2 regions of the Polaribacter sp. MED152 genome follow, and region 2 is predicted to be linked to the other one. Evidence: riboswitches for the same ligand, from Rfam matches in the RefSeq annotation. Region 2 holds a riboswitch; the other holds the start of a gene.
What was found. Region 2 has a riboswitch for S-adenosylmethionine ahead of MED152_RS06195 (O-acetylhomoserine aminocarboxypropyltransferase/cysteine synthase family protein). Riboswitches for the same ligand answer to the same signal wherever they lie in the genome.
Positions count from the first base shown of each region.

Region 1: linked by a shared signal. The riboswitch ahead of MED152_RS07285 (hypothetical protein) and the one ahead of MED152_RS06195 (O-acetylhomoserine aminocarboxypropyltransferase/cysteine synthase family protein) in region 2 are both predicted to bind S-adenosylmethionine.

Region 1 is NC_020830.1:1,644,624-1,648,051, forward strand. It holds gene MED152_RS07280 (WYL domain-containing protein) at 1-60, opposite strand, end outside; SAM-I-IV-variant riboswitch at 999-1,093, shown strand; gene MED152_RS07285 (hypothetical protein) at 1,142-1,795, shown strand; gene MED152_RS07295 (hypothetical protein) at 2,016-2,369, shown strand; gene MED152_RS07300 (hypothetical protein) at 2,490-2,882, shown strand; gene MED152_RS07305 (hypothetical protein) at 2,887-3,428, shown strand, end outside.
Region 2 is NC_020830.1:1,401,135-1,404,562, reverse strand. It holds gene MED152_RS06205 (zinc-dependent metalloprotease) at 1-1, opposite strand, end outside; gene metK (methionine adenosyltransferase) at 152-1,408, opposite strand; SAM riboswitch class I at 1,774-1,891, shown strand; gene MED152_RS06195 (O-acetylhomoserine aminocarboxypropyltransferase/cysteine synthase family protein) at 2,017-3,291, shown strand; gene thrA (bifunctional aspartate kinase/homoserine dehydrogenase I) at 3,319-3,428, shown strand, end outside.

The DNA of each region.
Region 1 (3,428 bases), 240 kb from region 2:
TTTTATAAAAATATTTCTTTTATCTATTATCGCTTTTTTAACTTGTGCTTTAACATACATAGCATTTTATTTAAAAATTAATTTACTTTACTTCTATAAAACCTTTAAAAAATTCTTTTTATTTGTATAACTTAAATTTGTTTATATTTTTTGAATAGTTCCAAATTTCATTTGATCTATCAAAGCTGCTAATTCAAATTTGCACCAGTATATTTTATCTCTGAAGCGAACTTACTCTTAGCTTATATATTCTTTTAACTCTAAAATTGTAAAATTAAGATGATTTTATTCTATTAGTTTAGCAATCTAAATTTTTATAAAGATCTAAGACTTCCCAAACATCATTTGCTTAATAAAAACTTTGAATGTGCACTTAGCACCCTTCAATATATGTTAGATTATCTTTAAAGCTTCGGCAACTGACTCTGCTTTGTGGTGCTGACTAAATTTTAAAACAATATCAAAGGTGTAAAATTTAGTATTCACAGAAAACCTTTTTTGTTAACCTTTTAGATTAATTTTTCATGTTATTTCTGTATTGTGTTATTTCCCTTTTTCAAAAATCTACTTAATTGATTTAATTTCCCAGTTATTACATCTATTTTACTATTCGTTAACAAACATTTAGAAGCCCTTTCGTTAATTGATAAATCTAAATTATACCTAAGTATTCAAGTTTCAAAAAGTGATTATAAAAATATTTAAAACACTCATTGGATTAATTAAATAATTAATTTAGAAAAAATATTCTAAAATAAGCATGCCTATTGAAAGGAATAATAAATTAATTAAAACACAGATTTCAAACAAATTTTAAGAAAACTGAAATACTAGCGAATAATATTAATAGCAATTTATATTTAGCGAAGTACTGAGTTAAAGATATAAATTTTGTTCAAATAAGCAATGGTTAGAAAATAAAATATCCATTTCAAATTATTTAATTGATGGGATAATCAACTTTTAAATTGCTAAAATCATATATTTTAATATCTTTGTGGCAGTATCAGGAACGCAAGAATTGCGTACCAACCGAGCAAAAAAGCTACGGTGGTTTAGTATACGGACAGTTCTGTCAAAATAAATGAACATCCAACATATCTATTATTTACCTGATGCATAACCTTTAAAACTATGCATTTTGAAAAACTTAATGTCAAGATTTGGCGGACATGCCGTCAACTTTGGAACTGGTAAAGCCAGTGAAAAACTATTACCAGAAGATCAATCTTTGGATAATTTATTAGTGAATTATGCTCAAGAAATTATCCCTAACCATTTCATTATTTCATCTTACGATGCCATTCCTGAATATATGGGAAAATATCAATGGAAAACGATTAAAAAAGATGTCTTTAAATTAGGTGATCTAGAGCATGATTTTACTGATTTATTACTACAATATCAAGCTTCCGTAACCACCAGTATTTACTTAGGAAAGCATCATTACAACAATGTCTATGCTGTTTTTATTAAAACACATAAAGAAGGACTTGAAGACCATGTCCCTGATTACTACGAAAGTTTCGATTATGTGTTACAAATGCTCATTCAATCCGTAGACGAAAAGCCTGAACTAGACACAATAAAATTAGAGAGAATTCTACTTATCCTTTTTTATAAGATGGGATTGATTTATGAAGATTCCATAACTTTATTTAAGAGGTCGAAAACTCATTTAGGTCAAATGATATCAGAAGAATTTGAAACAACTACGATTAACGCATTAGTCGACTTAGATTCGGATGATAAGCTTGCTGAATTGTTAAAGAAAAGAGGAAATGAACAAGCATAAAAACAAATTAAAGAAAAGTGATTTTCAATATTTCTTAACCACTATTGATACTGATTGGGATGCTAAATTCTATTATTACTATCGGGTCACAAATGATGATTTTATACAGCTCGCTAGCTTCTTAGATGATTATGAAATATCCTTACGTAGTAAAACGAGGATAACATACAAAAGTCTAAAGCAAAACCTTTTGTTAACTTTAGAAAACTAGCTAGAAGGAATGTACTTATATCAAGAATACCCTGGCTTTATTTCTAGTAAAATGATTACAGGTTATGAATTTAATAGAGTCATTCAAAAAATAGTTCATGAGAAGAAGGCTATTAAACAAAAAGCTAAAAAGACTATTACACCACTAATACAATATTTAGAAAAGTTTCACCTCTACCCAAATCCTTTAGGTAACAATGAACGAAGTTGGATTGCAAAATGTCCTTCTGGAGGCAATCACTTTTTGATGGTGGTTACTACTACAGATGAATGGGGATGTGGGTATTACAAGAGAAAAGGAAAGTTAGAGGAACTTAAAAAATGGTTGTCTGAAATCAAAAGTAAAAAAGACCAGAAGATGTAGACACAAATGCTAAAGGAAATCAAAACAGAAAATCTACAAACCAAGGAAACCTTAAAGTGTTGGATTAATATAAATTAAAGAGACAAAAACACCTATTACAAATAAATTAGAACATAAGCTATGGAGTACCATAAAACAACTGTAAAACCTTTTTCAGCTCAAATAACTTTAGGATTAGAGAAAGGCTATACACAAGAAGTCATACAAAAAAAGCAAATACTACAGTTTATACAAACCTATCAAAAGGAATTATTCATAAATAAAAATATTGCTATTAGTGCATCAGTTAGTCACTGTGATATTGTTTTTAGTGGACAAATAGAGCCACATTTAAAACTCAATTTTATCAATTACCCAAAATTTCCATTAGAAGAAAAACATCTTAAGGAAACTATTAATAACCTTACGAAAGCATTGATGCAAGAGTTTTTACAAAACAGAGTAGTTGTCGAGTATTTAGATGAAACCGTCATGTTTGAAATTACTAATGAAATTGACCCAAGAATAAACTAAAACTATGAAAAAAGACATTTATATTGGATTACTAACACCTTGGGGTGTACCTCTTATTGAAAAGACATTAGAAAATTGGAGTGATGTGGAAATTAATAAATTTATGGAATTACATAGGTTACATGTATACAGCTCCAAACAAGAATCTAAAGGGGTCTATAATTTTAATATTATTAGAAATAGCACCTACCTTGCGTTAGAAAATGAAATTGAACAAATGAATATGAAAGTTGAAAAGCTAAGAACTATAAGTTTATTAGGGCAGTTTATTCATGAAAGCCAAGAAGTTCCTATAGATTATGCTGTAATTTTAAAAAACTCATTCATAGACATGCAAAAATACCTTACAGATGATGAGGAAGCTGTTTTACTAATTAATGAAAGTGAATCTCCTAACAAAATCATTAACTTAACAGGTGTTTGTCCTTATGTTATTTTATTTTTTGATGAAGAGTTAAATTTTAGAGGTGTTTCATATAGTAAAGAAAGTGGTAAAGGTGAGTTTAGAATTACTACTCAATACAAAACACTACTTTTTTTAAGACT
Region 2 (3,428 bases):
TGATTATGTTTAATTTGAATTGTTTTCGAAATTACGCAAACCATAAAGGACGAACTCTTAAATAAATGTTAAAGACAGTTTGTAAATTTTAACCAAAAAAAAGCTCTCAATTTATAAAATTGAGAGCCTTTGAACTTGATGGATTTAACATTTATAAATTAAATGCTTCTTTAACTTTATCTACATAATCTAATTTTTCCCAAGTAAAAGTTTCTACTTCTTCAGATACAGTTTCTCCCATAGGATTTGAGAAAGTTACTGTTTTTACTTCAGGATTTCTACCCATATGTCCATATGCAGCAGTATCAGAATAAATAGGAGTTCTTAACTTTAAACGCTTTTCAATAAAATAAGGACGCATGTCAAAAATTTCTTCTACTTTTTTACTGATTTCTCCATCAGATAAATCTACTGTAGAAGTTCCATACGTTTCTACATTAATACTGGTTGGTTTTGCAACTCCAATTGCGTAAGAAACCTGTACTAAAACTTCTTTACATAAACCTGCAGCTACTAAATTTTTAGCAATATGTCTTGTAGCATAAGCTCCAGACCTATCTACTTTACTAGGGTCTTTACCTGAAAAAGCACCTCCACCATGAGCGCCTTTTCCTCCATAAGTATCTACTATAATTTTACGACCAGTTAAACCAGTATCTCCATGAGGACCACCAATAACAAATATTCCAGTAGGATTTATGTGATAGGTAATATCATCTGTAAATAATTTTTGAATATGTTCTGGTAATTTTGCAATTACTCTCGGAATCAAAATTTCTACAATATCTTTTTTAATTTTTGATAACATTACTTCTTCAGATGCATCAAAATCGTCATGCTGCGTAGAAATTACAATAGCATCTATTCTTTGAGGTACATTATCATCTGAATATTCAATAGTTACCTGACTTTTTGCATCTGGTCTTAAATAGGTTATGTCTGAATTTTCTCTTCTAATTTCTGCCAATTCTGTTAACAGTCTATGAGATAATTCTAGAGCTAGAGGCATGTAGTTTTCAGTTTCATCAGTAGCGTAACCAAACATCATACCTTGGTCTCCTGCACCTTGCTCTTCTGGTTTAGATCTGTCTACACCTTGATTAATATCTGGAGATTGTTCATGAATTGCGGATAAAACACCACAAGAATTTCCATCAAACATATACTCGCTTTTTGTGTAACCAATTTTATTGATTACATCTCTTGCAATTTGTTGAACATCTAAATAAGTGTTCGATTTTACTTCACCTGCTAATATAACTTGCCCAGTAGTAACTAAGGTTTCACAAGCTACTTTACTAGATTTATCAAATGCTAAAAAATTATCGATTAAAGCATCTGATATTTGGTCTGCAACTTTATCTGGATGTCCTTCAGAAACGCTTTCTGAGGTAAATAAATATGACATAATACTCTTCTTTTTTATATGATTTAAAAAATTCGAGAAAGATTGCAGGAGGCTAAAAGGAGTATAGAATTACTGCTTTAGCATTTTTTTAATGAGGTTGCAATCAGTTCAAATTTTTCCTCTAATTATGATGCAAAAATACGTCATAATTTTATATTTAATCAATTTAGAACTATAATTATTTGCAATGCCATCATCAATAAATCATTTTTAACAGAATATTAAGTTGGTTTTTGAGGATTAAAAAAATAATCAATCCATTTTTTGTGAAAATGATACATTTTATAAATTTTAGTGTTTTTTATTTGGATGTTAACTTTTTCTGTTGCAATATTTGTACTCACAAAGTTCAATAACTTATTGAAATGTTATCAAGAAAGGTGGAGGGATTAGACCCATTGAAGCCTTAGCAACCCTTTAGAAATAAAGAAGGTGCTAAATTCTACTCTTTTAAATTGTTTAATTTAAAAGGATAGATAACAAAAGAGAATTTTCAAATTCCTTGAATTTTCTATTTTCTTAATAACATTTTTCTGGTAAACACATCAATTAAAGTTGATGCATTTGACTTTTGTTTTAATTATTTATTAACTCAAAAAAATAGAAAAATGAGTACTCACAAATTAGCAACAAATGCGTTGCACGCAGGTCATGATGTAAAATCTAATGGAGGAGCAAGAGCAGTTCCTATCTATCAAACATCATCTTATGTTTTTAATGATTCAGATCATGCAGCAAATTTATTCTCTTTAGCAGAATTAGGTTTTATTTACACAAGATTAAACAACCCAACAAACCAAATTTTACAAGAACGTTTAGCAGCTGTAGAAGGCGGAATAGGAGCTGTCGTTTTTGCTTCTGGAACATCTGCCATATCAACAGGATTGTTGACCCTTTTAAAAGCAGGAGATCATATTGTAGCTTCAAGTAGTTTGTATGGAGGAACATTTAATTTACTACATGTAACCTTACCAAGATTTGGAATTACAACAACATTTGTAGATGCTTCTAATCCTGATAATTTTGCAGATGCAGTTCAAGAAAATACCAGAGCATTTTTTGTAGAATCTTTAGGTAACCCAAAGTTAGACGTTTTAGATTTAGAAGCAATTGCAGAGCATTCTAAAGCAGCAGAAGTGCCATTTATTGTAGATAATACTGTTGCTACACCAGCATTATTAAATCCTATTAAACACGGAGCAAATATTGTAATTCACTCTTTAACAAAATATATTGGAGGTCAAGGAACCTCTTTAGGTGGTGCCATTATTGATGCAGGAACTTTTAACTGGGCAAATGGTAAATTTCCAGAATTTACAGAACCTTCTGCAGGTTATCATGGCTTAAAATACCACGAAGTTTTAGGTGCTGCCTCTTATACTTTTAAATTAATTCTTGAAGGTTTGCGTGATTTTGGAGGAGCTTTAAGCCCAACAAACGCATTTAATATTATTCAAGGATTAGAAACTTTACCAGTTAGAATTAAACAGCATTCAGAAAATGCCTTGGCTTTAGCCAAATGGCTAGAGGAACAAGAGGAAGTAGCTTGGGTAAATTATCCTGGTTTAGAAAGTAACAAGTACAATGAATTGGCTAAGAAATATTTACCAAAAGGTCAAAGTGGAATTGTAACTTTTGGTCATAAAGGAGGTTATGAAGCTGCAAAAACTATTGCAGATAAAACAAAAGTGTTCTCTTTATTAGCAAATATTGGTGATACTAAATCTTTAATTATTCATCCTGCAAGTACCACGCATCAACAGTTAGATGAAGCTGCTCAAGAAGGAGCAGGTGTTTCTCAAGATTTAATTCGTTTGTCTGTTGGTATAGAAGATATAGAAGATTTAAAAGCAGATTTAAAAGCAGCTTTTTCAGAAATTTAAATCCTGAAAAATTAAAAAAGGCCATAATTGAAACATCCATTATCACATATCAAAATAAAAGATTTTACCACAGAAGCTGGTGTAATAATTCCTGAATTAAATTTGAGCTATCAAGTTTTTGGTAAAGAATTAGGCTC